2 regions of the Enterococcus durans genome follow, and region 1 is predicted to be linked to the other one. Evidence: riboswitches for the same ligand, from Rfam matches in the RefSeq annotation. Region 1 holds a riboswitch; the other holds the start of a gene.
What was found. A riboswitch is a leader RNA that binds a small molecule or an ion and turns the genes downstream of it on or off. The one in region 1 is predicted to bind magnesium.
Positions count from the first base shown of each region.

Region 2: linked by a shared signal. The riboswitch ahead of CJZ72_RS12160 (FtsW/RodA/SpoVE family cell cycle protein) and the one ahead of mgtA (magnesium-translocating P-type ATPase) in region 1 are both predicted to bind magnesium.

Region 1 covers NZ_CP022930.1:1,722,552-1,738,395, reverse strand. Annotated here, with positions in the region: gene mgtA (magnesium-translocating P-type ATPase) at 1-2,454, opposite strand, end outside; M-box (ykoK) riboswitch at 2,778-2,952, opposite strand; gene ndk (nucleoside-diphosphate kinase) at 3,147-3,599, shown strand; gene CJZ72_RS08250 (helix-turn-helix domain-containing protein) at 3,708-4,580, opposite strand; gene CJZ72_RS08245 (LTA synthase family protein) at 4,787-6,862, opposite strand; gene CJZ72_RS08240 (hypothetical protein) at 7,052-7,639, opposite strand; gene CJZ72_RS08230 (glycoside hydrolase family 1 protein) at 8,238-9,635, opposite strand; gene CJZ72_RS08225 (LptM family lipoprotein) at 9,964-10,389, shown strand; gene CJZ72_RS08215 (deoxynucleoside kinase) at 11,026-11,730, opposite strand; gene CJZ72_RS08210 (nucleoside 2-deoxyribosyltransferase) at 11,746-12,186, opposite strand; gene CJZ72_RS08205 (LOG family protein) at 12,186-12,761, opposite strand; gene CJZ72_RS08200 (ABC transporter ATP-binding protein) at 13,273-15,144, opposite strand; gene CJZ72_RS08195 (ABC transporter ATP-binding protein) at 15,134-15,844, opposite strand, start outside.
Region 2 covers NZ_CP022930.1:2,549,147-2,564,990, forward strand. Annotated here, with positions in the region: partial or broken gene CJZ72_RS15150 (DUF3788 family protein) at 1-86, shown strand, start outside; gene bsh (choloylglycine hydrolase) at 217-1,191, shown strand; gene CJZ72_RS12125 (DUF2200 domain-containing protein) at 1,613-1,960, shown strand; gene CJZ72_RS12130 (HdeD family acid-resistance protein) at 2,032-2,556, shown strand; gene CJZ72_RS12135 (cation:proton antiporter) at 2,705-3,856, shown strand; gene CJZ72_RS12140 (MarR family transcriptional regulator) at 3,930-4,394, shown strand; gene CJZ72_RS12145 (MFS transporter) at 4,492-5,709, shown strand; gene CJZ72_RS14420 (hypothetical protein) at 5,747-5,920, shown strand; gene pbp4 (penicillin-binding protein PBP4(5)) at 5,891-7,930, opposite strand; gene CJZ72_RS12155 (LCP family protein) at 8,036-8,914, opposite strand; gene CJZ72_RS12160 (FtsW/RodA/SpoVE family cell cycle protein) at 8,996-10,186, opposite strand; M-box (ykoK) riboswitch at 10,297-10,462, opposite strand; gene CJZ72_RS12165 (hypothetical protein) at 10,665-10,871, opposite strand; gene CJZ72_RS12170 (flavin reductase family protein) at 10,976-11,590, opposite strand; gene CJZ72_RS12175 (ankyrin repeat domain-containing protein) at 11,794-12,561, shown strand; gene CJZ72_RS12180 (1-deoxy-D-xylulose-5-phosphate synthase) at 12,951-14,711, opposite strand; gene CJZ72_RS12185 (GlsB/YeaQ/YmgE family stress response membrane protein) at 15,541-15,783, opposite strand; gene CJZ72_RS12190 (Asp23/Gls24 family envelope stress response protein) at 15,830-15,844, opposite strand, start outside.

The DNA of each region.
Region 1 (15,844 bases):
AATCTTTGGTGTACGTAGTGCATGCAGTACCAACGTTTGTGTCCACAAGGATTCGACAAACCATCCGGCATGGAACAATGCAATAAATACGACTTGTTGTTTCGCGTCCAATGAGTGGAAATCCCCCCCAACAACAGCTGGACAAATCACAAAATACATCAATAAGTATGTGGTGATATCAAAGATCGAGCTAGTTGGACCAAAATAGACCATGAATTTTCCAATACTAGATGCTTTCCATTTCTTAGGTTCAGTTAAATATTCCTTATCCATTTGATCCCAAGGTAGAGAGATACAAGAAACATCATAAATCAAATTCAAGAACAAGATCTGTAACGGTAACATTGGTAGAAATGGTAAAAATGTACTAGCGATCAATACAGAAAACATGTTACCAAAATTCGAACTTGCTGTTGCTTTGATATATTTCATGATATTCCCAAAAGTTTCTCGACCTGACAAAAGACCTTTTTCTAAAATCGTCAAGTCTTTTTCTAAAAGGATCACGTCTGCTGATTCTTTGGCAATATCCACCGCTGTATCCACTGAAATACCGATATCAGCTACTTTCATCGCAGGTGCATCATTGATTCCATCACCCAAAAATCCTACCGTGTGCCCATTTTGGCGCAAAGCTGTAGTCAATCGTGCTTTTTGTTGTGGATTTAATTTGACGAAGACTTCATGCTCTTCAGCTACTTGTGCCAATTCACGATCATCCATCTCTGAGATTTTTTCTCCAGTAATCAGTTCATTGATCTCTAATCCAACTTGTCGACAAACAGAACGGGTAACCAACTCATTGTCACCAGTCAAAACTTTTACGGCCACCCCATGATCTTTCAATGCTTTTAGTGCTTGTTTTGTTGTTTCTTTTGGTGGATCAAGAAAAGCAAGATACCCGATCAAGACCATTTCGGATTCGTCTTTGACAGAAAATTCTCCAACTACACTTGGGTTCGTCTTTTGTGCGACTCCAATGACCCGAAGACCGTCTTCGTTTAGATCTCTTACTTTTGCTAAGACAGATTCTCTTAACTCTTTCGTTAACGGACTAACCACACCACCAAGATCGATATAGCTAGAGATGCTAAGCATTTCTTCAATTGCACCTTTTGTGATCATCTGCGTTTTTCCCGCAACATCTTCCACTACTACACTCATCCGACGACGTTCAAAATCAAATGGAATCTCATCCACTTTTCGATAATTGATGCTATCCGTTGCCAATGTTTCTTTTGCTTCTTCAATGATCGCGACATCAAGTAGATTTTTTAGTCCCGTTTGATAATAACTATTCAAATAAGCATGTCGTAACACACGGTCATCTTCTTTTCCTTCACAATCCATGTGGTATTCCAAAATGATTTTATCTTGTGTCAACGTTCCTGTTTTATCTGTACATAACACATCAATTGCACCAAAATTTTGGATCGCATTTAGATTTTTGATGACTGTTCCTTTGTTCGCCATCACACTTGCACCTTTGACAAGGTTAGTAGTGACGATCATCGGTAACATTTCTGGCGTCAATCCTACGGCAACCGATAGACCAAATAGAAAGGCTTCTAACCAGTCACCCTTAGTAAAACCGTTGATAACGATAACCGTTGGGGCCATCAACGCCATAAACTTGATCAACAACATCGATGTCTTATGGATCCCTATCTCGAAACTTGATTTGATCGGTTTTTCAGAGAGGGTCTGCGCAACATGTCCAAACAGCGTTTGATTTCCTACAGAAATGATGATGCCCTCAGCGCTTCCGCTGATGACATTACTTCCCATGAATGCAAGATTATCGTAGCTTGTTTCGCTAAGTGTCGCATCTTCATAAACATGTGCTTGCTTTTCCACTGGATAGCTTTCACCTGTCAAAGCCGCTTGAGAAATAAATAAATCTTTTGCGGATAATAACCGCATGTCTGCTGGGATCATATCTCCCGCTGATAAGCGCACTAGGTCACCACAGACGATTTCTTCCATCGGGATTTCAGTATATTTGCCATTTCGTTTGACCGCAGCGGTCACTTTTACTAATGATTTTAATTTTTCAGCTGCCTGATTCGAACGAACAGACTGGATCAATGTCATTGTTCCACTGACGATGACCATTGTAAAAATGATTGCAACACCAAAAAGATCCTTGTCGCCGGGTGCGGCTAAGACATATTCTGTGATAAATGAAATAACACCTAAAGCAATCAAAACTAATGTAAAAGGCGTGATATATGCTTTCAAAACTTCTACAATAAACGGTGTTTTCTTTCCATAAGAAATTGAGTTTTCACCATACTGTTCTCTTGCTTGTTCAACTTGTTCTTCTTCCATCCCATGATCTGTTGAATGAAAAAATTGTAGTAATTCTTCTTTGGTTTTACCTGCAAATGCAGCATAGATTTTTTGTGTATCTTTCTTTTTTTCCATCTCATTCTTCTCCTTTTTGTCAGCCAAAAAGTACGTACTGGTAGCTTCTTTACTGATCAGTTATTTTATTGGAGAGAGAAAGAAAAAGCTGTTCCTAAAGGGGCTGAAAACAGATAGATAATAGTCTCAGCCAGCAGTTTCTCTCGCTCTTGTTTTTTCGCAGGACTGTCATCCATTTGTTCTCATCTCCTTTATTTGTTTACTTTCCAACATATTTTTTTCTATTTTCAGCTTCAACTTTCCAACAAAATCACCCCTTTTACGCATAATTTGGAAGACTAATGTAAAAAAAGCAAAAAGACCTTTCGCCAAAATCCAGCGAAAGGTCGAAAAAGCACACGAAAAAAGCTTCTTTGATCTCATCGTTGAGTTTTGACACTGTACAACGTAAAAAGCAACTTCTTGCTTTTAGCTACCTTATGAAAAGCCTTGTCTCGACAATTCCTGTTCTACCCATTGGCGTCTCTCGACGTTTTTGGGCAGTAGCCTATGTTTGTATAGGAGCCTCACCTAACAAATCTTATTTAGTTTTCCTCCGTAAATATAACAACATATAGAAGGAATGTCAAACTTATTTTTTTGATTTTTTTGAAAATCTTTAAATAACGACTGTTAGCTTTTTTTATTGTCAGTCACCTATTCTAGACTTCACTAATATTTGTACCTTTTTATAGACACAAGTATAATAAGACTATAACAATTGAACAGGAGTGATTGAGATGGAACGAACGCTTGTCATTATTAAACCGGATGGTGTAAGACGTCATTTAATCGGCCGAATCATCCAACGATTTGAGGAAAAGGGTTTAGCAATCACCGAAATGAAATTTGCTACTATGACAGAAGAATTAGCAAAAGAGCATTACCAACATTTATCTGGGCGTAGTTTTTTTTCTGAATTGATCGACTACATGACTTCGGGGCCAGTTGTCTATCTAGTCTTAGCTGGTGACGATGTAATCGACATCGTCCGCAAGATGGTTGGCGCAACAAAAGCTGTCGATGCCGTTCCAGGAACGATCCGTGGTGATTATGCTTTACCAGGAACAGAAAACATCATTCATGCTTCTGATTCCCGTGATTCTGCAACCAATGAAATCAATCGGTTCTTTCCCTTATTTGATACGCAAAAGAATAAGGCAGCGATCATCCACCCAGATTTAAACAATTAAAGATGATACCAGAACCTTCACTGAATCACTCAGTCAGAGATTTCTAATTGTACTTAGCATTCGGAAATCTCTGGCTGGTCATTGTTGTGCTTTTTGTACTAATCCGCTTTATCTACCATCACTTCTCTGGTGTCCAACGGCTGCTAATTTTTCTTCAAGTGCCACGCGTTCTTTCTTTCCCAACGTGTATTCAATCACAGAAAAGAGCGTGTTCGTTCCTTCTATGATCGGTTCACCTAAAGCTGCAGCAATCATCCGCCGGTAATACTCAAGCATCAGCATCTCATAAATAATCGTTGACTTTTCTTTGTGAGCTAAACTGCGGTACATGTCTTCATTGATGCTACGGGCTTTTTTGAAACGTTTTTTATCAATATAGTAAATGGTTAAGTTTTTTAAAAAAGTAAATAAATATTGATCCGATAGTTTTGAATCTGGCAACAGCCGCATTCTTTTCTTGATTTTTAAATAATGATTATCAATGAATGAATCACTGAATATGTAAGGAAACTCAGCTAATATCCCCAATTCGAAGAGTCCATATTCTCTCATTTGCACAAAATACTCTTCGATTGTCCGACATTCATATTTTAAAAACTCTAATTGCAACTCCCCTTCTGTTTCCCAAAACATCTGTAGATTCAATACCAGATAATAGAGATCCGTCGTTTTTTTGAATTGTTTGCGGTTATTTGCAATTTCCTTATAAGGATCGAAATTATCTTCTTGGACTTTGTTTAAAAGATGACGACTTTTCTTGATTTTCTTTGGTTCATCCATTTGATTACGTAACCATTCGTACTCAGCCAAAGAAATATTTAATCGTTCTAAAAATGCTTTCAGTGTCAAAAAGGATATTTTTTTTACTGAATTACTTTCAATCCCTACTAAAGACGTTTTAGAACAGATTCCTTGTGCTAATTGTGATTGTGTCAGTTTTCTGTTCACCCTAAGTTGTTTGATCAATTTCCCATCGTACATAAAATTCCTCCTCCATCGTTTGAATACATCCAGATTTTTGTATTGGCTCTTCCCTCATCCAAGAACAGTATGAAGCAAGAACATTCAATACTAAAAATTTGTTTCATTCATTAATCAAATACGCAAAAAATAAAAAATTCATGAATTATAAAAAAAACTTCTAAAGAAATGGAACATCCAGTCTCTTTAGAAGTTTTTTAGTATGATCATTTGCTTGTTGCTGGTTCTATGGGATAAAGGTTCGTCGTTGTTTTATTGCCATTTTTTGAATAGACACTCGTTGAATTGTTTCCTTTTTGTTTTTCGATTGCTTCATTTTTTTGTGCTTCATCTTTATAATCATATTTTTTAGGATCGATCGTTTCAAATCCTTCTGGGACATAGAATCTTAGAAGATTTTCCTGATTCAATTTATCGGAGAGACTTAACGCTTTTTTCACTTTATCTTGATCTTGTTTGATCTCTTCCTCGATTCCTGCTGTTTTTTCATCGATAACTTCACCTGTTTGATTATTATAGGTTTTTCCACCTAAGACGGTATAATCCGGCGTAACAAAGTTTCCATTTCTAAATGCAACTACTTGATCGTGTTTGGCAGACAATAGGTCTGTTCCAAAATGGATATAATTCTTATCATCGATACCTACTAGATGCAACAGAGTCGGTAATACATCGATCTCTCCACCATACTCGTGATTCACTTTTCCTTGCGTATATCCTGGGATATGGATCATCAACGGCACCCTTTGCATTTGAGCATCGTCAAATTCATTCCAAGTCGCAGCATCTTTCCCTAGCGCTGTTGCGAGATCTGCATTGTCTGTGTTGGAGATCCCAAAATGATCCCCGTAGATCACAAACATCGAATTTTGATAAATACCAGATTTCTTCAAATACGTAAAGAACTGTTCTAATGATTGATCAAGATAATGAGCAGTTCGTACATAATTATCTACCGTACTATTCCCTGTATTCAATGACGGAAAGTCAAAATTCTTATCATCTGTATAATAAGGAGTATGGTTCGTGACAGATAAGAATTTGGCATAGAAAGGTTGTTGTAAGTGTTCCAAATATTGAGTCGATTCACTAAATAAATCTTTATCCAAAATGCCATACCCGAGAGTTTCATCTGAATCTTTGAAATAAGAACGATCAAAGAAATTCTCGTATCCAAGGTTTTTGTACACGTGATCTCGATTCCAGAAGCTAGCAACATTCCCATGGAAGACAGCACTTGTATATCCTTGGCTTTGTCCAAGGATCGCTGGTGCTGCTTGGAAGACATCATCTGAGCCAAGCTCTGTAAACAATGAACCCTGAGGCAAACCAAAAGTACCAGTTTCTAACATATTTTCTGCATCACTTGTTTTCCCTTGACCCACTTCATGGAAGAAATTGTCAAAACTGATCGTTGATTGATTTTGAAAAATACTATTTAAGAATGGCGTGACTTCTTGACCATCCACCTTCATATTGATCAAAAATTGCTGAAAACTTTCTAAATGTAATACAATGATATTCTTTCCTTTGGCAATGCCAAATGTATCGGGATTTGGTTCAGCATAATGTTGTTTCGTATAATCTAGTACTTCATCGATTCCATTACTGCTTGCATGCGCGCGTACGCTACTCGTCATTCCCGTTTTGATGCCATCGTAAATCGTATAAGCATCGATCCCTAAATATTTCACGATGTAAGAACGATCAAACGTTCTTTGTAATAACTGAGGGCGATTCGCTTCACTGAGCGCTAAATTACCAGAAAATATCAAAGCGGATAGACAAGTGAGGGCTAGCGCAACTGGTTTGGGCACAGCCGGACTCTTTAGTGGAACTTTTTTCACGATCAACCAACCAAGTAGACCGATAAAGATGAGAATATCCACCCAATATAAAATATCATGGGGTTCCATCAAAGAAAAAGAGCTTCCTGAAAGACCTTGTGATACTTTTGAAAATCCTAATACAGATTTCACCGTAATGAAATCAGTGAATTCACGGTAAAAGATAATATTCAAATATAGAACTAATGTATTTAAAATATCAATGATCAAAAGGACAAACAACGCCGGTTTGAGCTTCTTTATATATAAAGATAAGCCAAAAAAAAGCAGTGTCGTTGCAATCGGATTGATCCATAAAATAAAGTATTGGATACTTCCTTCTACTCCCAATGAAAAATCAATACAATAGGCAAAAATTGTTTTTAACCAAAAGAAAAAACTGGCGATCAGAACAATCATCAGACGATTTTGGCACAATTTTTTCAAACGTGTCACACATATCACTTCTCTCTATTCATTTTTGTATATTCTGCTCTTCAAAAATGAAAATTCTCTAAAAAAAAATTATTTTAAGATTTTTTTAGAAATTAGCTAAAAACATGCCCATCTGATTGGCCATTTTGTCTCAACAACTAAAAAAGAATAGAAACAACTGATTCGTTTTTCTACTCTTTTTAGATAGTTCTATTGATAATTTTGATTTAACTCACTTTGATTATTGACCGTATTTACACCTGTTTCCCCACTAGTCGAAGGAGGTGTTGTCGGAGAATCTGACGTAGTGGTGGATTCTGAATTTTTTTTCACTTGCTCGTTTGTTTTGATCCATTCTTTTAGTCGTTTATCGACTACATCTACATTGATTTTATCCGAATAACTGGTTTTGACTTTGCCATTTTTTAATCGGGCCAAGGGTTCCCCTTTGTTGGTTAGTAACAACACCGTCAAGTGTTTGTCCTTGAATTGATATTGTCTAAATGAAATCGCACTCAGCACATCATCGATATTGATGAACTGATTATTTTCCTTATCTTTTGGCAAATAGATCTCTAATTCTCCCTTATCGTAGTTGGCTACTAATTTATAATCTTCCCACCAATACGTCGAAAATTCTTTTTTAAATTTATCTACTGATTCTTTACTTGCAACTATTTTTTCTGTATTTTTTTGAGAAATATCAGCTGTCATTTTTCCTGAAGCCGCAGCAGACAAAATAAGCAGTAGGAAAAAACCAAGTAACCAAAAGAGAAGAAAAGGTCTCTTTTTTCTCATGCCTTCCTTCACTCCTATTCAATTTTACCTATACTATTATATACAAAAAAAGGGTCTTATAGAGGAAAAAATAAAAAAAAGCTTTAAAAAACTAGAATTATTTTTTATCGTCTAAAAAAAGGACGCACGTACCCATTTCTCCTAATTCGAACCACTTTTTTCTCTTCCATTTGCTCGATGCTTTTATTGAGGAAAATATCCATGACAGATTTTCTTGTTGCAAAATAAACTTATACATGATTACAACAGACACCTTTTTACCGTCTGTACTAAAATGTGGAACAAAGGTAAAAATCAGCTTTGCTACAGACTCTCCAATAAACGGTGTCCAAAAGTCAGGTTTTTCGGAAATTTCAAAAAAACGAGAGTGGGACAAAAGTAAGAAACACTTTTGTCTCATTCTTTAAAAACGAATAAACGGTGGGAGCAGAAGCAACTCCTTCGGAAATAAGCCAAAATTCACAAAAATTTGAAAAGCAATTTTCGTGAATTTCTTCTTATTTCTCGGAGTTAAGCACTTCTGTCCCAACCTCGTTTTTTTCTCCAATTTCTCAAACCTACACGACTTTTGTCGCGACCTCCTCTTTATTGCTTATTGCTATAAAATCATTTCATTTTTATCAGATAACTCTTTAAACCAATATCCGGATTTCTTGATCGTCCGTTTTCCATCATTTGATAAATCGACAGAAATGAACCCATATCGGTTTTTATAGGCATTCGTCCAAGACCAATTATCCATACATGTCCACATATGATAGCCTAAACAATTACTACCTTCTTGAATCGCCTGATGCACATATTTCAAGTGTTCTTGAACAAATTCGATTCGATAGTCGTCATGGATCATCCCGTCTTCTTTGATGAAACGAGCTTCATTTTCGACACCCATCCCATTTTCAGAAATAAAGCAGTCGATATTTCCATAGTTCTCACGAACATTGACCAAAATATCATAGATTCCTTTTTCATAGATTTCCCATCCTCGATAAGGATTCATTTTACGCCCAGGCATCTGATAATTATCAAAATAGTCTTCTGGCATCGGACCGTTTTCTTGATCGATCGGTGTTTCTTTTGCCTTTACTCTTCGAGGCTGGTAGTAATTGATCCCTAATAGGTCGATCGTATTTTCTTTGATGATCGTCAAGTCGCCCTCTTTGATCGAAGGCATGATCCCTAGTTCTTTGACGATTGCTACTAATTCCTGTGGAAATTCTCCTTTGACCGCTGGATCTAGAAAAGAACGATTGAAAAAGGCATCAGCGATTGCAGCTGCTTTCACATCTTCTGGATTTTTTTCATCTCTAGGGTAACTTGGTGTCAAATTCAAAATGATACCGATTTGACCTTCTAGTTCCATTTCATGATACGCTTTAACTGCTAAAGCAGATGCTAATGCTTCGTGATAGCCTACTTGAACAGCTTGTTTCATGTCTGATTCTTCCGGATAATGCCAGCGGTAAAGATAACCAGCTTCTACAGGTACGATCGGTTCATTATGTGTGAACCATTTCTTGACTTTTGTTCCAAATAATTCAAAACAGATTTTTGCGTAACGTTCATATGCTTCCACTGTTTCCCGATTAAGCCAACCACCCTTTTCTTGGAGTGCCATCGGCATATCGAAATGATATAAATTGACAAAAGGTTCGATGCCATTTTCGATCAATTCATCGAAATAGCTATGGTAAAATTCAACTGCTTTTGGATTGACTTCGCCGATCCCTTCAGGAATCAAACGACTCCACTGAATAGATGTCCGAAATGAATTGTGGCCTGTCTGTTTCATTAATTGGACATCTTCTTTGTATTTTGTATAAACTTGTGATGCTTTTTCCGGTCCTACTTGATCGAAAAATTTTTCTGGTTCTTTACTGTACCAATAATCAAAGATATTTTCTCCTTTGCCATCACCAGATACACGGCCTTCCGTTTGAGGACCACTTGCTGCTGACCCCCACCAAAAGTGAGCAGGAAATTGATAATTTGTCATAGTCGCACCTTCTTTTATAGAGTTACAATAACTTTTGTGAATCTCATCACTCGTTACTTCCCCATCAATATAGCAAACGTTTTCTCAACTTACAAGCCTATTTATGAAACGTTTTCTAAAAAGGATTAGACCAATTGACATTTTTTAAAATAACCCTATACTTAGCAAAGTACAGGACGTTTTTCTTGAAGAACCAATTCGGAAAAATAATTTTTCCCTTCTTGTTTAAAAAGTTGACTCGCTGAAATTACGGATTTTCACGCTCATCCGTTTCATGTTTTCCTGTCTAATGGTATAATTTTGATAACTATAAAATGGGGGCAGTATTTTGAAGAAATTAATCGTAATGGTTGTTTTGCTTTTTGCAAGTTCTACTCTATCAGGCTGTAGTTTGTTTGGTGGGGCAGATCAATCATCCGAACAAACCACTGACTCATCTATTCTGATGGCAGATAAGTCAGATATTACAAATAGCCAGTATTCCTTGAAGGTGCGCAAAGATATGGATCTAATCAGTGGTCAACTCACCTTCACAGATAATAAGATGACTTGGGTACGCACGTATGCTGAAGATGAAACGGATACTTCCAATACTACAAAAAAAGCAATCACTTTAACCGATATCAAGATAAAAACTAAATCAGATAATTATACGATCACAGGAAAAGAAAAAGGAAAAGACGTGTCGATTCAATTCACTAAAATCGGAAATTACCGCATAGAAGACGAGGATGGAAATATCTATAGCCTCTAATCGTTTTGCATAGGCTACACGAGTTGTCCATACAAAAATGAGCCAACTCCGAAATAAATTTATCTGTTTAGCAAATGTTGGACAAATCAAAAAATCAGTTTTGCTACAAACGCTCGAGTAAACGGCGGGAGCAGAAGCAACTCCTTCGGAAATAAGCCGAAATTCACAAAAATTTGAAAAGCAATTTTCGTTCATTTCTTCTTATTTCTCGGGGTTAAACACTTTTGTCTCGACCTCATTTTTTGTATTATTCTGTTGATTCGTGGAACATTTTTTTAATTTTGCTTAATTCTTATGGATATTTCATATTTTTCTGTTATATTGAGTAAGCAGTTTGAAATAAAGGAGAAAACAATGAGTATATTTGATAGTCACGACTACTGTACATGTACAAGTAGCAAGAATATTCATACTGAATTTAGCGATCAAGGAAGCCTAAGTATTTGTGACCATTGTCATAAATTAATCAAAGATTCATTTAAATCATTTGAAACTTATACAAAAGAAAGCTTCGCTGGAGATTTCTATAATTAAATAAAAATGAGGGTAGGATAAAAGCAGAAAAACTTTTATCCTATCCTCATTTTTAATTTCTGTCCTTTGACTTTTTCACTATTGCTTTAAAGGATACTCTTTTTACAATCCAAGCCCTTGCCCTTTCGCATGATCGTTTTCTGTAAAGTAACTGCCAGAAGACTCTCCTTCTAATTCAGCTAATTTTTGTTGGATTTGTTTGATCACTTCTTGGGCATGTTCCGGTTTTTCTACGAAATCAAACCTATCTCCATCAATCTGGATCTTAGGACATACATCAAAATCTTCGTACCATTGATCATATCGCTGATTCAATGATTCATAATATCCATATAGCGTTTCATCACTTTCAAGTTGTTCGTACGTACGACCACGTTTTTTGATCCGTTCCAACATCGTATCTAATGATACTTTGATATGGACCATCAAATCTGGTCTTTTTTTCGGTGCCACATCATCTAGTTCATTCAACATAGTATCTAGTAAATGGTCGTATTGTTGGACTTCGATATCTGTTACACGTCCTAAATCAGCATTCAAATGGAAGAGTAAACTATCTTCATAAATTGAACGATCCAATACATTGTCATCATTCACTAATGCCTTCTTCATGGCTAGAAATCGCTTATTCAAAAAAAAGATTTGTAATAGAAACGCGTATTGTTCCGGATTAGAATAAAAAAGCGGTAAAACTTCGTTATCCTCTACACTTTCATAAAATGGTTTTGAATCAATTTCTTTTGCAAGCATATCTGTTAAACTGCTTTTTCCTGCGCCAATTGTTCCTGATATCAATATCACTGACATACAATCCTTCCTTTTCTATAAGTATTCGCCAACATATGCTGTTACAGGTAATTTTTCAAAATCATAGTTGCGAATCTCATCTACTGATTTCAAATAAGTGTGCAAGCTCTGCGTGATCATCAAATTCGTTGGAACTGTTTCTTCCTGAAAGACGATCATTGGTTTGTTCATCATCGTTGCAGCTCCTAGTTCATATGCTGTTCCTGGATCAGTTGATTGGTGTTCATAGTCTAAAATAGCAACGACAAAATCAGCCGCAGTTAACTCTTTCATATCTTTTTCGTAGACTTCTTGAGCCCAGCCTGCTGTAAATAATTCATAATTGCTTTCTTGATGGTGTCGTGGCGAATAAAAGCTGCTCACCGTTTTATTTTCTTCCAATGCCTTTTCGATTTTACTTACACGTTCGATTTGTTCCTCTGAAAAAAATGGGCCTGCTAAATAGATTCGACTCATTATTTTGCCTCCTTCAATAATGTTGATAATCCAGTTGTTTCTTCTCGTAATAGATCCACTAGCTTTAAGGGATTATTTGAAAAAAAGATTCGATTTAACCATTTTGTATCCATAAAGCCTTCTTTGGCAAATGTCTCTAGCAATGTTTGCAATCCGCTATAGTAGCCGCCGATATCCAAAATCCCGATTGGTTTATCTGGCGTGAGACCGATAGCTATCCAAGAAAGGAGTTGTGAGAACTCTTCCAAAGTACCTAATCCCCCAGGAAAAATCAGTACAGCATCGCCTTTTTCAAAGAGCAATACTTTCCGTTCATCGATTGAATCTGTCGGAATGAACGTTGTAACTTCTTCCTTAGGAGTTTCTAATTCGAAAAGTCCGGTAGGATAGATTCCCGTGACTTTTCCATTATTTTCTAGAACGGTTTGGCTAAATACACCCATAATGCCGGAGTCCGAGCCGCCATAAACCAATTCAATATTTTCTTGTGCCATATATTTTCCTAACATTTGAGCAATAAATTTGTAACTTTCTTTATTGCCAAAACGGGAGCCGCAAAAAACTGTCAGTTTCAAAAAAAACACTTCCTAACTCAAAAGTATATCTTTATTCTACTCTTGTTTTTTTAAAATAAAAGACTAGATTTTGTGCTTTTTTAATGGTATAGAGAATACAAAACACTAGATATAGTGTTTTAGGATGATATAATTTTAGGATCGTTTTTATGAGCAAATACAAATAAATAACTATGTAAAAAAATATGAAACGACTTTCTTCTAGAGAAAACTATGCTTTCACTTCATGCGTCAATAACATTTCTCATTCTAATGTTTTCTTTCATTTTTGCGAAATAGTTGATTCCTGATTTTTTTCAGATGTTATGTTTCACTAACAGAAAATGTTTCGCTACCTTTTTTACAAAATCTCCTTTTGATACACACTATTACTTTTTCCAAAACAATGAGTCACCTGTAGAGCTAGTATCGCTCAATTTTTTACCAAAAAAGCCGAATCACTCAAAAATCCAGCGATTTTCAAGTGATTCGGCTTTTTCTTGAAACCTATTTTTTGTTATTGTTCTAACTATCAACTATGCTTGAATGACCCCGTGTATAATTGATAGTATTCTCCTTGCTGGGCAATCAACTCATCATGTGTTCCTCGCTCAATGATTCTTCCTTGATCCAATACCATGATCGCATCCGAATTTCGTACCGTAGATAGACGATGCGCAATGACAAAAACAGTCCGATCTTTCATCAAGGAATCCATCCCTTTTTGGACGATCGTTTCCGTGCGAGTGTCGATACTAGATGTGGCTTCATCAAGGATGAGTACTGGCGGATCAGCTATAGCTGCTCGAGCAATAGAAAGTAACTGTCGTTGTCCCTGAGAAAGAGAACTGCCGTCATCGCTCAACTCTGTATCGTAGCCATTAGGTAATTGACGAATAAAATGATCTGCATTGACTAACTGAGCGGCCTCGTAGATTTCTTCATCCGTTGCATCAAGTTTTCCGAAACGGATATTTTCTTTGATCGTTCCAGTAAATAAGTGTGTGTCCTGTAAAACGATTCCTAATGAGCGACGAAGAGATGACTTTTTGATCTGTTCGACATTGATACCATCATAGGTAATCGTTCCTTTTTGGATATCATAAAACCGATTGATCAAGTTCGTGATCGTCGTTTTACCCGCACCAGTCGCCCCAACAAAAGCAATTTTCTGTCCAGGCTTTGCAAACAATTGGATATCATGGAGAATCACTTTATTCGCATTGTAACCAAAAGTCACCTGATCGAAACGAACATCCCCTTTTAGTTCGGTATAATGTACCGTACCTTGTTGTACGTCTTTCCAAGCCCAAACGCCAGTCCGAGTTGCGGATTCGTGGATTCGTCCATCAGAATCTTTCTCAATGTTGACCAACTCGATCGTTCCATCATCTTCTTCTGGCTGTTCATCCAATAAATCGAAAATCCGTTGTGCGCCTGCTAAAGATAAAATAATCGCGTTGAATTGTTGTGAGATCTGTGAGATAGGCATCGTGATACTTTTCGTGAATTGAACAAATGAAGCAATACTTCCTAGTGTTAATGCTGTAACGCCAGTGATTGAAAAAATAGCTCCAATCACAGCTGTTAGAAGGTACGTGAAGTTTCCAATATTTCCCATGATGGGCATCAAAATATTGGCATACGTATTGGCCTTAGTCGAATTCAACTTTAACTCATTGTTCAATGTAACAAAACCTTGGATTGCTTGCGGTTCATGATTAAAAACTTTGACTACTTTTTGCCCTTCGATCATTTCTTCCACGTAACCATTTACAGCGCCTAAAGATCCTTGTTGTAAGGAAAAATACTTGCCACTCTTACTTCCTAAAGTCCGAATGATAAAGACCATCAAAGAAACCATGATCAATACAAAGATCGTCATTGGGATATTGATGATCAGCATGGCAATGATAATAGCAGTCACTGTCACCAGTGCAGAGATCGTTTGCGGAATCGATTGACTGATCATCTGTCTCAATGTATCGATATCATTTGTGTAACGACTCATGATATCACCAGTTGGATGCGAATCATAATAGCGAATAGGTAATTTTTCCATATGGGTAAACATCTCATCACGAATATCTTTTAAGATCCCTTGTGACACGGTAACCATCGTTCGATTATACACGTAGGTAAACATTGCCCCTGTAAAATACATGATGCCCATTAAAGTAATGATTTTTAATAGTGGACCAAAATCTGGATTTTCTTGTTTTGACAATGGTTCAATAAATCGATCGATCAATTGTTTCGTAAAACTGATCCCTATAGCATTCGTTGCCGCACTGATCACGATACTAAAGAACACAACGATCAAACGAAGACGATATTTCAGTGCATAGGAAAAAATTCGTTTCAACAATTTGACTGGACTTGTTTGTAATTGATTATTCCTCACTGATTCGCCCTCCCTTCACTTGTGATTCATACACTTCTTGGTAGATTTGGTTCGTCGCTAATAATTCTTCATGCGTGCCGATCCCATTGATCTTTCCTTCATCTAAAACGACGATTCGATCTGCATCTTGGATCGAAGAGATTCTTTGTGCCACGATGATTTTCGTAATGTCGGGGATTTCTTCCATCAAAGACTGGCGGATCATACGATCTGTTTTCGTATCTACAGCACTTGTTGAATCATCCAAAATCAATACTTTAGGATTTTTCAACAGTGCTCTCGCAATCGTCAACCGTTGTTTTTGACCACCTGAAACATTGGTCCCACCTTGATCCAAGACCGTTTCATAGCCATCTGGAAACTCATTGATAAACCCATCTGCTTGTGCTAATTTAGCGGCATGCTTTACTTCTTCTAAGCTCGCATGCTCATTGCCCCAGCGAAGATTTTCAATGATCGTTCCTGAAAACAATGTATTCTTTTGAAGAACCATTGAGATCTGATCTCTTAGGGTCACTAGATCATATTCCTTTACATTTTTACCACCCACTAATACTTCTCCGGCAGAAGTATCATATAAGCGTGGAATCAGTTGGATCAAGGAAGTTTTCCCACTTCCTGTCCCCCCCAATATACCAATCGTCTCACCTGAAGTAATTTGTAAGTTGATCTGGCTTAAGTTGGGTTCTGCTGCTTGTGG
Region 2 (15,844 bases), 830 kb from region 1:
ATGAACGAAAATTGCTTTTTCAAATTTTTGTTCATTTCGGCTTATTTCCGAAGGAGTTGCTTCTGCTCCCGCCGTTTATTCGAGTGTTTGTAGCAAAATTGATTTTTAGATTTGTTCCACATTCACTCTTTTTTGATCATCTATTTAGTTATTAGTGGAAAAAAATGAAAAATCGTCCTATGATTAAATTACCATCATCAAAGGAGGCAATGTACAATGTGTACATCGATTACTTATTCAACGAAAGATCATTATTTTGGTCGTAATTTGGATTTGGAGATTTCTTATCATGAAGTGGTAACCATCACTCCTAGAAATTATCCATTTAAATTTCGGAGAGTGACGGATATCCCCACCCATTATGCATTGATTGGTATGGCAACTGTTGTCAATGACTATCCTCTCTATTATGAAGCAACGAATGAAACTGGTTTAAGCATGGCAGGACTAAATTTCCCTGGGAATGCGCATTTCTTTGAAGAAATGTCCGAAAAAACCAACATTTCTCCATTTGAGTTTATCCCTTGGGTCCTAAGTCAATGCCAAAATGTCTTCGAAGCAAGAGCATTATTAAAGGAAATCAACTTAGTCAACATCGATTTCAGTGAAGACTTGCCACTTTCGCCTTTACACTGGATGATAGCAGATCAAAAAGAGTCGATCGTGGTCGAATCTACAGTTGATGGATTGAAAGTATACGATAATCCTATTGGTGTATTGACGAACAATCCTACTTTTGATTACCAACTCTTTAATTTAAACAACTATCGACATGTCTCTACTCATACCCCAGAGAACACTTTTTCTAAAGATCTAGAGTTGACTGTCTACAGTCGCGGCATGGGTAGCATTGGTTTACCAGGCGACTTATCTTCTAGTTCCCGATTTATCAAAGCTGCGTTTACCAAACTAAACTCAGTTTCAGGAGATTCAGAAGCCGAAAGCGTTGGACAATTTTTCCATATCTTAAAATCAGTGGAACAACAAAAAGGGTTATGCGATGTTGGAAATGGTCAATTTGAATACACTATCTATTCCTCTTGTTGCAATATGGACAAGGGAATCTACTACTATACGACCTACACAAATAGCCAGATCACAGCGATCGATATGCATAAAGTAGAGTTAGACGATTCAAAATTGTTCACCTATCCGTTAATTGAACAAGAACAAATCAACTACCTCAATTAAACACGAAAAAAAGAGGCCAAGACAAAAGTCATTTAGGTTTGATAAATTTCAAAAAAAAACGAACAATACGTTTTTGTATTGCTCGTTTTTTTTTGAAATTTCCGAAAAACTTGACCTTTGAGCACCGTTTATTTGAGAGAGGCTGGGACAGAAGTGCTTATTTCCGAAGGAGTTGCTTCTGCTCCCGCCGTTTACTCGAGAGTCTATAGCAAACCTGATTTTTTAGATTTACTCCACATTCGATTGCTCCACTTTTGTTCCAATTGCTTATCCACTTCACTTTTAGTCGTTATTCTACCTATTCTTTCCACACTCCACTTCTTTTGTTTTTGACCTTCTATTCTTTAAAAAGAAAAATCCTCTTTACTACCCTTTCTTCATGTAAATCAATATAATGAAGAAAAAGGAGAAAGGAGAACCTATGACAAATAAACTTTACACTATGCCTTTTTCTACTGTCTATCCTCTTTACATTGCAAAAGTCGAGAAAAAAGGACGTTCAAAAAACGAAGTTGATCAAGTGATCGAATGGCTGACTGGGTATGGACAAGATGCGTTGAGCCAACAAATACAAAATAAAGTCGATTTTCGTACTTTTTTTGCTGAAGCACCCCATTTGAATCCTAAACGTGATTTGATTACAGGACTCATTTGTGGTATCCGCGTAGAAGAGATCGACGAATCACTTATGCAGAATATTCGTTATTTAGATAAGTTGATCGATGAATTAGCCAAAGGAAAGAAAATGGAAAAAATCCTTAGAAATTAAAGGCTCCCATAAGTTATCATTTGGTAAAAACAACTTTTCCAGTTAGAATAGAATCAAAGGAGGTTTGTGTTATGTTTGATATGGTGCGAAAGAATTTCCAACGCTACGCTTTTCTACGAGCAGCAATTTACATTATCGCCGGTCTGGCTATTGTGATCAATCCGACTGCGGTCTTTCACTTTATCGGCTATCTGATCACTGCATATTTTGCACTACTAGGGTTGATAAATATTTTAGAAGCGCATAAAAATAAAAAACAAACAGGTGATTGGGGATTTGGCTTGGTAAGTGGCATCGTCTTTTTGATCATCGCCTTGATCGTTCTAGTTTTTGCCTCTGCTATTGTATCGATCTTACCAATCATTCTTGGACTAGTGATTATTTCAAATGGATTATTTCAATTGTTCTTTGGCCTAAATACTAAGTCAAAAGGTTGGAGCTTATATAGTGTCTTGCTATTGATCGGCGGATTGATCTTATTATTCAATCCCTTCAAAAGCTTGATGTTCCTTTTCCAAATTTTTGGCGCTATTTTGATTTTTATGGGTATATCAGAAATTGTCAGTTTTTTCCGAGTACGTAAAATGTATTCGTAGGTTTCTCAAAGAAAGCAAAAAAACCTTTTGCACCTTTCGTGTTTAAAGGTTTTTTTGTTGAAATAGAGAATATTTTTTCTTGCTTTTTAAATAATATTTGTTATTAAACAGAAGTTTGATTATTCGATTGAAAGGATTGTTCTATTTTATGGAATTCATCGGTATTCTATGTCTTATTTTGATTTCAACGACTATTGGTTCGCATGTATCAAGACGAATCGGTATCCCGGCAGTGATCGGACAGTTATTAGTCGGTGTGTTACTTGGAGAAGCTGGGTTAGGCTGGGTCCATCCTAGTGTATTAGTCCATGATTTTTCTGAAATCGGGGTCATCTTATTGATGTTCTTAGCTGGTCTAGAAAGTGACCTTTCTTTACTGAAAAAATACTTTAAGCCAGGGATGTTCGTCGCGATTTTAGGTATATTGTTCCCTGTCGTGTTTGGTTGGTTGACAGGAGAAGCGTTCCAAGTTTCCAATAATGAAGCGATTTTCTTCGGAATCATTTTAGCGGCAACTTCAGTGAGTATCTCCGTTGAAGTATTGAAAGAATTGAACGTTGTCAACACGAAAGAAGGCTCGACTATTTTAGGCGCCTCTGTCGTTGATGATATTTTAGTGGTCTTGGTGCTAAGTTTTAGTTTATCCTTTTTGACTGGGGAGTCTTCCAGCAACCTTCCCCTTCCGCTGTTATTGGCTGAACAAGTCATTTATTTCATTTTCATCTTCTTATTGGTGAAATGGATCGCACCTTTTTTGATGTCCTTTGCTGAAAAAATTTACGCGAATTCGGCTATCATCATCGTTTCATTGGTTATTTGTCTAGGCATGTCGTTTGTTGCAGATTTGATTGGCCTAAGTTCTGTCATCGGCGCCTTTTTTGCAGGTATCGCTGTCAGCCAAACGAAAGTCAAACATGAAGTTTATCATAATGTTGAAGCGTTAGGTTACGCTGTATTTATTCCTGTCTTCTTTGTCAGTGTTGGATTAGAAGTTGATTTTTCAAACTTTGGTGAACAACTTCTATTTATTCTTGTATTGACAATCATTGCTATCCTTACAAAACTTTTTGGAGGCTATTTAGGCGCAAAAGTAGCAGGTTTTTCAACAAACAGTTCATTGATGGTCGGCGCAGGAATGATTTCTCGTGGTGAGATGGCATTGATCATTTTACAGATTGGACAGCAAAGCAAATTGATCGAGCCTCACTACTATTCTCCACTTGTCATCGTTGTTCTGCTAAGTACTTTGATTTCACCTTTAGTGCTTAAACATTTCACGAAAAAAGTGCATGAAGTATAGCAAAGCGCCTTATAGTATATTATGATTAGGGAAATGGATCTTCGTTAAACTAAAAGAAAAAAGAGGTTGCTCAATGGACAAGAGAATAAATCTGATCAGTGAGATGCTTGATTTAGCAAATGAAATCACTTGGTTAAACAAGCCGAAACTTGAAGAGGCCATCGAGGGATATCCGCTAAATGAAATCGAGTTGATCGAGAAGATAGCGAAACTTCCTGAACCCAATGTCACAAAATTAGCAGCTGCCAGCTACCTGACACGTGGCGCTATCAGCAAACAAACAAAGAAGCTTTTGGCAAAACAGTTAATTGAAAGTTACCAAAAACCAGAAAATAAAAAAGAACTATATTTTCGTTTAACGGAAGAAGGTAAGCGGCTGAACGACCGACATCAGCAGCTTCATCAAGAATTCCTTAAAGAAAATGAAGCCGTATTTGAGCAGATGTCTGCAGATGAATTCGATACCGTCTTCCGCTTTATCGGACGTTTCAGAGAACAGCTAAAAAAAACCGCAAAAAAAGAGGACTCAGCCATTTAAGGGTTGAGTCCTCTTTTTTTGTTGACAAGGAAACAAAAATCATCTACACTACTATTTGTTTACTAGGAAACAAAAAAACAAATAGAGGGGCATTCTTTTGACAACTATACAAACAAAACATTCATTGATCTTTGGTTTCACATCTGTCTTCATGGTGGGGCTTGGCTTAACGCTCATCACCCCTGTTGTCCCATCGTTAGTCGCATCTTATACCACTTCACCGCATCAACAAGCGGTGGCAGTTTCATTGCTGACTTCCGTCTATGCATTTGCTATGTTTCTAGCTAGTCCTATACTTGGTGCTTTAAGTGACCGTTTTGGACGAAGAATCGTTTTGATCAGTAGCTTGATTGGGTCTTCCATTGGCTACTTGATCTTCGGGTTCGGTGGTGCGTTATGGGTGCTATTTTTAGGTAGACTCATTGAGGGACTGACTGGCGGTGAGATTTCCGCGATATTTGCATACTTCGCAGATATCACCACTGAAGAAAATCGAACAAAATATTTTGGTTGGGTCAGCGCAGTTGCAGGTATCGGAACAGCTATGGGGCCATTGATTGGCGGTGCTCTCAGCCATTTTGGTTCTGCTGTCCCGTTACTTGTGGCTTCCCTCCTTACCTTCATCAATGCAATCTATGGTTATTTCTTGATGCCTGAAAGCTTGAACAAAACAAAACGGGCTTCTAAGATTTTTTTAGGACAACTCAATCCTTTCAAGCAGTTACGATCGATTTTTTCCATCACCTCGGTGAAATGGCTCATGGTCTGCGGCTTTTTTATTTGGTTACCTAATGGCTCACTACAGGCTATTTTTGCTCAATTTTCGATTGATACCTTTTCTTTGAAACCTCTCGCAATTGGCCTTACATTTTCTTTGATGGGCATTATGGACATCTTCTCTCAGACTTTTGTCATGCCCCTACTCTTGAAGTATCTAAAAGATCAGCAGATCATCCAGTTAGGGATCAGTAACGAAATCATTGGCTATGGTTTGATTTTTTTATCCGTTTTTATTCCGAAAGTCTGGCTTTTCATCATAGGAATGATCTTCTTCGGTTTTGGTGACTCCATTTTTGGACCTTCCTTCAATGGGCTGCTCTCCAAAAAAGCAGATGCTCGCGACCAAGGAAAGATCCAAGGCGGCGCTCAAAGCATCCAGGCATTGGCTAGAGTAATCGGCCCCATTATCGGTGGACAACTTTATGCCAGTATCCATCATGGACTTCCCGCGCTTATGGGTATCTTTTTACTGATCTACTCTCTCTTCTTATTAAAGCAGAAAAGTCGTTCCGATTTGACTCCCTATCAACGATAAAGAAAAAAGCTTCGATCAACCAAAGAATATCCCTTGGTTGACCGAAGACACTTCCAATCATTACTTATTAGATCAAGCGGATCGTATAGCTACTAGCGTACTTGAACCCAAAGCCGATCGAGGGAACAGCCAGTCATCAGTTAGTTTCATTACAGCTATAGTTACGATCAATGACTTGGTTTTATTGATAGGTTTGATTCAAGTATTGTAACAGTTCAGGGGCCCGTTTCGTTGCAGAATCCCCTTCTTCTTTATTTTCCAGCATGCTGACCATCAAATAACCATTCGTATCTGGATTTACAGCAAACAAGAAGCTATTTTCCTGGCCTTTTTCATCTTGTTTTTCTTTAATTTCTGCTGTACCAGTTTTTGCAGCGATCGGGATATTCAGTGAAGCTAATGAATGGGCCGTTCCATTTACATCTTGGACAACGTCCTTCAAATCTGGGATGATCGTTTGCACCGCAGATTGGCTAATGACATTTTTCTTATCTTTTGTTTCATGATCTAAAACCAATTTTGGATACACAAGCGTTCCATTATTGGCAAAGACAGAGTACATCGTTGCTTGCTGGATCGGATTGATCAACAGCTGCCCTTGTCCATAGCCAGTGTCTGCTAACAAAATGTCTGAATTGAAACTTTCCTCATTAGAGATTTGCGCGGGATTCATACTAAGCGGTAGATCTAGTTCTTCGCCAAATATAAATTTATTCAACCCATCACGGAAGGCCTTTTCGCCCATTTTCAGCGTTTCTTGTGCCATATAGATATTATCAGAATATACTAACGCATCTTTTAGATTTACCTGAGGGACATCACTCACCCGTGTTACTTGATACGAACCCCATGACGAATCTTTTTGCCATTTCAACCCACTGATTGCTAGAGATTCTTCTGGATTGATCGTCTGATTATCTAAACCGATGGCTGCGGTGATCATCTTGAACGTCGATCCAGGAGCATAGCCTGTCGCAAAACGACTGATGAATGGTTGGTTCTTGTTTTCTGAATATGCTTTATAGTCTTCCTGAGAAATACCATTGGTCATTTTATTTGGATCATAGCTAGGCGAACTTGCTAATACCAATAAATCTCCTGTTTTTGGTGAAGTCGCAACAGTCGATCCTGGTTTTCCCCCTAAGCTATCATAGGCTATTTTTTGTGCATCTGCATCAAGAGTCAATTTGATATCCTGCCCGTTTTTTACTTCATGATCGATCAACACTTTTTTCTCTGTACCATTTTCATCCGTAATACTTAATTTTCCGCCATTCGTTCCTCTCAGCTCTTTGTCATACGCCATTTCTAAACCAGATCGGCCGATTTTCCCATTACTACTTAATTCTGCATTTTTCTTGATATCTTCGGCAGTGATTTCTCCAATATAGCCGACCAACTGGGCAGCTGCTTCGCCTAATGGATAATAACGACCGTCAACTTCTTGAATAGTGGCACCACTAGGTAGTTCTGGTGTTTCACCATCGATGATTTTTAGGGGAACAAAATAGTCGGGTTGTACCCAGCTTTGAGAAATCGCCTGATTGATTTCCTCTTCAGTCAAATCAAACGATTTAGCGATAGCCGAGATATTCGCTGTTTTTTCTTCGCCTTCTCCTAATTTACCTGGTACGATTCCTAACTGTTTCAATTTGCCAGTTGTCGCCAAAGGCTTTCCATTGCGATCCAAGATATTTCCTCGTTTTGCTGTTTCAGCGGTCAAGCTTACTTTATCGTTGCCTGACATTTGAGGGAAGATCAAGTTAGGTTGCCAGTTGATTTTGGTTTGATCATTTTTTTTCGATAGAGTCCCTTCATAAGAAAGACCCTTTAGCTCTCCTAACGTAGTATTCATTTTTGCTTTATAACCAAATGTATACGTGTCACTGTCTTTCTTATCGATTTTCAGATTTGAAACTTCGATTCCTTTGACATCGACTGCACCATAGATATTTTGATACTTCTCCAAAACTTCTTTTTTTGAAAAGCTATTCTTGCCTTTATTATCTACTTGGATAAGTGCCACTGCTTTTTCATAGTCGCCCTTATTTAGCTCTGTTACAAATTGTTGGATCGTTTTTTCACTGGCTTTGACTGCCTTTTCTTCTTGTTGATGCTGGTAAAGAAAATAGCCGCCACAAGCCGCTGCAAGAACCAGAATAACTCCGCCACCAACAATCAGACCTGTTTTTTTCTTTCGATGAGTATCACTTTGTTTCATCTTTTCCCTCCACTCGTCAAATATATTCCGTTCCATTCTAACACAAGAAAAGAAGCTAGAACATAGCTTTGATTGCTTGTTCTAGCTTCTTTTACGAAAAACTTACTAATCTAAAAATTGCTTGAGAGCCTCTTGATTTTTGGTCAAATCTAATTCCAATACACTGCCAGAAGGCGTATCGTTATTGAAATCCCAACTTCCATCCACAGGAACAGATAACGTAGATATTTTTTTGTCTTCATTCAAAAAATCAAGTCCGCAATCGATCAATACGCTTTCCGGTAAATTTGTTTTGATGCTTCCTAATAATTTGCCCACCGCTTTTGGCAATTTGAGAATCGAAGTCACATCTTTAAGCTGTGAAGAGAGAGCCTTGATCACTTGTTGCTGCCGTCTGATACGGCCAAAGTCGCCTTCTTCATCTTCTCTAAAGCGTGCATATTGCAGCAATGTATTGCCATCCATGGTTTGCTCCCCTTTTTTGATATAGACCTCATCTAAATCCAGATCTTTTTCTGCGTTGATCTTCACACCATCTGGAAATAGTTCGTTCACACAATCAATAAAATCTTGGAAAGTGATGCTTGCATAATAAGGAGCTTCAAATTTGAAGTTTTCCTTTAAGGTCTTGTTAAGCAGATCCACGCCTCCGTATGAATAGGCCGCATTGATCTTATTCATACCATAACCAGGAATATCGACGTATGAATCACGCATGATCGATACTAATTTTGCTTCTTTTGTTTTTTGGTTATACTGTGCCACCATCAAAGAGTCCGAACGCCCTTCTTCTTCTTTGGATCGAGCATCTGAACCTATCAATGCAACATTGATGATCGTAGGTACATCTTTTGCTTCTACTTTTTGGACACCAGCTGATTGGTTCCCAGATGAGAATCCATGAACGAATTCAAAGGAAAAATAGCCGACTACGATGGCGATCGTTGCCAAAAAAACTAGAATTATTTTTTGAAATGTTTTCATTTCATATTCCTCTTTCTAATAAGAATCTCTTACTTGAAAAATCGATCGTTGTCCTTTATGATAATCCAAGCTGAGAAATTCTCAGTTCTTCTTTTTTAGTACTTTGGGTCGATCGAGCTGCAACTCGTCGACCTGTTTGTTTCTTTGCGTTTGTCTAGAGGTGATATTCAGACTTAAACCAACTGCAAAGGATAAAATGAAATAACTCGTGCCACCATAGCTAACGAACGGCAATGGTACTCCCGTCATGGGGATCAAGCCTAAAATACTTCCGACATTGATGCTTGTTTGCATGAGTAACCACGTACCGACTCCGATCAAAATCAAACTTGCTTGCTGATTTTGTGATTGGACACTCCTTTGAAAAATCCTAAAATACATCAGAAAAAGCAATAGTAATACAAGCAACGCCCCAATCAATCCGAATTCTTCTGCAATGATCGAAAAAATAAAATCTGTTTCAGATTCTGGCAAATAGCCTTTTTTTGTGATGCTGTTTCCTAATCCGCGTCCAAATAACCCACCATTATAAAGCGCGTAATAAGAATTACTCATTTGATATCCTGCCCCATGTTCATCGAGGAACGGATCATGGACCATCGCAATACGGCTATAGGCGTGTTCAAAAAAAGAGGGTAACAGTCCATGTTTTTCGAATAATATTACCAGTCCTGCAATCAGGATCAGACCAGCAACAGAAGAAAAGATAAGCACTACTCCTTTTTTTATTGGAATCGCTGCTGCCCAGATCATTGCTCCAGCAATTGTTAAGATCATGATTGCCCCTGCTATTTTAGGTTGAAATAAAACAAGCAGCGCCATTGTGCCAACGAGTAATAGCGGCTTATGGATCTTATCTGGCACCTTGTCACCATCTCTAAAAAAACGGCTAAGGTATAAAATCAAAAAGATCATTCCCAGTTCAGAAGGCTGGAACTGAATCCCTCCGATAGATATCCATCGTTGCGCTCCATTGACTGTGACAGCGAATAGACCGACTTTCATCATGAGCAATAGTAAAATAGACACCATGATACCGTAGTTTATTTGTTTAGGTTTCAGCAGTATGCGCAACCTGACAGAAAATGTGAACGCAATCATGCACCAACTAAGCAGAATAAAGCAGAATTGACGAACAAACAGACTCTTCGGATCTTCTTGCGTCACGAGCAGTCGATACGAACTTGCGCTATAAATTTCTAAAAGACCGACAATTGACAAGGCCATATATGGACCTAAAATCAACCAGTCGATCTTTCTATTTTTCCACATCGCATTTCTCCCTTCTTTGACACAAGTTAGGTGAACCACGAGCGGGTAAGCATCAGTTATTTAAGCACAAGAAAAGGTCAGAAACCTTTTCGAACAAGAATTCTGACCTAGCATCATCTCATCGTCCGAGTTTTAGCACTATACAACGTAAAGAAAAATCCTTAGCTATTTGAAAAAGCCTTAATCCGACAATTCCTGTTTGACCCATTGGCGTCTTTCGACGTTTCTGAGCAATAGCTTGTGTTTGTATAGGAGCCTCACCTAACAAGGTTATTACTATTTTTATTTTTTACAGATTAATAGTAATCGTCTGATCGTTTTTACGCAATAAATTCTGGGATAAAAAAACGAAATTAAACAATCTTTAAGATATTTATTCATCAATTGAACTCTACATAAAAAAATTCCTCTAAGATACTATATATGTTTTAGTGCTTAGAGGAATCGCTTTTCACTTTTCGGAATAAAAAGAACTATTTTACTTGTTCAATAGATTGAACAGCCCACCGATCGTTTGATCTTTTAGTGTGACTTCTTCCCCATCGATCGTTGCTTTGATGACTTTGAAATGGTCTTGTAATGGTGGTACTTCTAGGTATTGACCTTGAAGAAACTCATTTACTGATCCGTATTCTTTTTCCATTGGTTTTGCATCTTCTGCTACTTGATAATAAATGTTTAACATGTTAAAGACCCCTTATCTATGGGATAACGATTGTTACCCTTTTATAAATTAATTTATTTTAGCATAAACAAAGAAAAATAACAGCAGTATTTTTTACCCAACAGTTAGTCTGGTCGTGCCAACGTGATGATTTCACCAATCGTAGCATAATCACTTCCAGCAAGCCGGCTGATTGCATGAAGCGCTTCAGGATCGATCCGTCCTGTTTCTGGATCATAAACCAATTCATCCAAGTGATACGCTTCAATAGATAGCAAAAATAGATCGGCGGTCGTTACTGTTTCATTTTTGATTTCTACATGATCGTAAAGACTCGTTTCAAAGGTAACTTTCGCCTCATTCAGAATCGGGATCGGTGTATTCTCTGACTTTCTTGTCGTTAGATTCGTCAAGGCCAGTTCACTTTCGTCGTTTGGAAGACTTGCCGCTGTTTTGTTCACTTCAAGTAAAATTTCTGCATCAAGTACTTGGATCACCGCTTTTTTTCTTCCTACGATGTTTCTTGCAGTATCCTTCATTTCACCATCTTTTCTCTGGATTGCTAAGGATAACATCGGTGGATTTGAACTCACGATATTAAAATAGCTGAATGGCGCAATATTCAACACCTCTTTGTCAGAAATTGTCGATACGACGGCTACTGGTCTAGGAATCACCGAGCCGATCAATAATTTATAATTTTCTCTTTCAGATAATTCTGAAGGCATACGTGTAATCACTAAATCTCCCTACTTTCTTTCAATAATTGCTTGTACGTAGCAAGTCAACGTTGCTTTTAACTATCTATGAAGGCTGTCTCTTTGTCAAGAAACTCTTCCTTTTAGCAAAAGCAACGCATGTTTTTAGATGCTCAATACTTCCCAAGTATAATAGTTGCCCTCATGTACATTTATCCATATGATAGTTAAAAGGAGGCGCTTTTATGAAACGTTTCTTCATACTATCACTCTTGGGCCTGAGTCCCTTGTTTCTCAGTGCTTGTATTCTTGATCCTCAAAAAGAGAACTCCCCTATTTCACAAACAACAGTCGTGACTTCAAGTACTGCTCAATTAGAATCTAGTCAAACAACAAAGGAGGAAACAGTCATGCCGATTGTTCCAGAAAGTTTATTACAAGCTGTCACTGCCAATGATTTTCAACAAGTACAAGAATTATTGAAAAATCCAGACTACCCCATTGATGAACAAAATGAAGCTGGTGAAACTCCGTTGATGATCGCTACTCATCTGAATCAGCTTGATATTGCAAAGACATTGATTGATCATGGAGCGGATATCAATCAACAAGATGGGATACAAGACAGTCCTTATCTCTATGCTAGCGCGCAAGGGAAAACAGAAATTTTAGACTATATGTTAAAAAATGGCGAACCAGATCAGCAAATCGTGAATCGCTTTGGTGGAAATGCACTGATACCCGCTGCAGAAAAAGGACATTTAGAAAATGTCAAACTCCTCTTAGCAGATGAACGAGTAAACATCGATCATCAAAACAACTACGGGTACACAGCGCTGATCGAAGCAGTCGCTTTGAGAGATGGTTCTGCTATCTATCAGGAAATCGTTCAAGTATTACTAGATAACGGAGCAAACAAGGAGCTACGGGATAATTATGGAAAGACAGCTGAGGACTATGCTAGAGAATTAGGTTATTCACAACTATTGACCCAATTGACCACTACTTCCTAAAGAAAAAAGAGATTTTTAGATAAAAAGAACAGCCCATCAAAAGGTTTCTTTCTGAACCTATGGTGGGCTGCTCTTTTCGTTACTTTAAAGATATTTTAGAATAATCCTGCTTAATCTTCACTTATTATGAGCCTACTGTCTTATTCAAAAGTTAGTTTACATAATATTTATATAGTAAATATTATGTCGTTATCTACTTCTCTCTTCATAAATAAAAAAATGGGATAAAAGTAATCACTCACTTTTACCTCATTTTTTATTTTGAATACTCAAGAAGAACAGCAGTCACCAAAAAGTAAAATTGGACAAAAATCAATGAGCCAATTTCTAGACTTCCTCTTAGTTCTTAAAGTTCTTCACTCGTTGCTCTACGGATAGTACCACTAATACTATTTAGAAAGTACTTTTTGTGTATCTTCAACGATTTGTGCAGGCGTTAAATGATAACGTTCGTAGAGTTCTTGCGTTGGAATGCTATCAGTAAATTCTTTTTTAGAACCAAAATTCAAGACATTGACAGAAGAATCACCATAATAACGGCTGATTTTTTCGCCAAAACCACCTGCCAGGCTACCATCTTCTAAAGTCACAACAACTTGATGGTTTTCTTTTAACTGATCCAATGTTTCACGATCAAATTCTGTGATTGTTCCAGGATTGATCAATGTTGCATCGATCCCTGCTTTTTTGAATTCTTCCACTGCTGCTTTTCCAAGTTCAAGGAACCCACCTAAAGCCAAAACAGCTACAGTTTCACCTTCATTCAACACTTGGTACGCTGGTGTCGAGTAATCTTTGGCAATTGCTTCACCATGTTGTACGCCATGTGTTGGAATTCTGATTGCTACTGGTTGTTTTGTTTGCGTCAATGCCCAGTCAAGCATTGAAAGTAGATCTTCTTTAGTTGCAGGTGCAAGATATTTGATATTAGGGATACTTGAAAGATACGCAATGTCAAATGTTCCTTGGTGTGTACGATCGCTTGCAGAGATCGTTCCACCCCCAACCAAAATCACGGCTGGATTTTCATTGATTGCTAAATCATGTGATAATTGGTCATACGCACGTTGTAAGAATGTGCTTGATTGGAACACTACTGGACGAACCCCTTGTGAAGCTAAAGCTGATGCAAAAGTAATCGAATGTTGTTCCGCGATACCTACGTCAAAATAATGATCTGGATGTTTTTTCTGATACTCTTTCAAACCAAACATACCTGGAATTGCCGCATTGACAGCAACGATTGGTGTCTCACTATTCGTTGTTTTTTCATCCAAGTAGGCAATGATTGCTTGATTCAACGTTTCGCCAGTTGCTGGATGTTTTGCTTCACCAGTTGCTAGATCAAAAGGAACATGCCAATGGTATTTCATCTTGTTTTCAATTGCAGGTTCATATCCGTGACCTTTTTCAGTATGCACATGAAGAACGATTGGATGATCGATATCCTTGATTTCTTTAAATACTTGGATAACTGTTTCAAGATCATTTCCATTTGCTACATAACGGTAGTCAAATCCCATCGCTTTGAACAAGTTATTGTCACTTTGACCATTGCTTTCACGCAATTCTGCCAAATTTTGATACAAGCTACCGTGATTTTCATCAATCGACATTTCATTGTCGTTGACCAATACGATCAGATTTGAGTCCAATGCTCCGCCGTTATTCAATCCTTCGTATGCCAAACCACCACTCATTGAACCATCACCGATAAATGCCATCACATTTCCTGTTTCATGTTTCAAATCACGGGCTTTTGCTAAGCCTACAGCCAAACTGATAGAAGTTGATGTATGCCCTACCGTAAAGTAGTCATGTTCACTTTCATGTTGATTAGAATAGCCTGTTACTTCATGATAATGTCCTTCTTCAAAACCGTTCTTACGGCCTGTCAATAATTTATGCCCGTAAGATTGATGGGACACATCCCAAACAATTTTATCCTTTGGTGAATCAAATACATAATGAAAGGCAATCGTTAATTCAGTTACTCCTAGGTTAGGACCCACATGTCCACCGACTGCGCTATCTTTCTGTAAAATCATTTGACGCATTTCATCAGCTAATAACGTCATTTCTTCAATTGTTAATTGTTTAACGTCTGCAGGACCATTTACTTTGTCCAATATACGTTCAGTTGTAGTCATGAATTGTTCTCTCCCTTATCAGCTACTTATCCGCGCTGCTTTTTGCAAGAAAATAGAGTTTCTAGCACAGGAATCATTGTACTACTTGGAGTCAACTCTAAGTCAAGGGGATTTTCAAAAAAAATAAAAAAAAGAGGAGCGATTTTTCTAGCAAGTAAACATCTATATGTAACTTTCTAAAATTTTTCATCAAACAGCTCTTTCTCTTTTCATTGTGAACACTTGCGGATATTATGAAAAGAAGGAGCCTGTCTCTTCATTTCGGTTCTGAGCTTCTTCTGTATAAAAGTATTTCATTCTCCATCTTTGCTTCTATAAATATTTCCTGAAAACTTAAAGGTCCTTGGATCTTCTATTGATATAGCTGCATCAATAGAAAAAAAATATTCCCAATGTTATGACCAAACTCATCACTAAATAGAAAAGTTTTGTCTTTCGCGACATTTGCGATTCCACGTCATTCCCAACTTTCTATAGTTTATTTATGTACAATTCGATTTTAGCATGTTGATTTTCTGTTGTTGTGAAGGTCTCCGAACATACTGAAAAAGCATCATGAACGACAAAAATCTTCGGCAATCGATAAGTATCAGATGCGTATATACTATTATTAGAAGTAAAAATATTGTTTGCAATGAAGACAAAAAAGTCCAAACGACGTCTGAACTCTTTCTATCCATAGAGAAAGGGACAGATGTGTTGTACTCCGAGAGATAAAGTCGAATCCCTGAAATTCATCAACGATGATTTTTAGGAAAGTCTTTTTATCCTCTTCACACATCTGTCCCTACTACATATTCTTACTTAATGGATCGACTTAAAAGTCCTCTTATAATTTACGAGCAAAGAAAGAGACGATCAATACAAGTATGATTGCTCCAATCAATGAAGGAACGATTGCCATTCCACCGATTACTGGACCCCATGAACCTAGTAAAGCTTGTCCGATTGCAGACCCAACTAAACCAGCGATCACGTTTGCAATGATGCCCATTGAAGACCCTTTATTTGTAATTGCTCCTGCAATTGCTCCGATAATACCACCAACGATTAATGACCAAATAAATCCCATTTTAATTTCCTCCTATATGCTACTTTTTCCAGTTTTTTTCTTTTTATTATTGTACACGAGG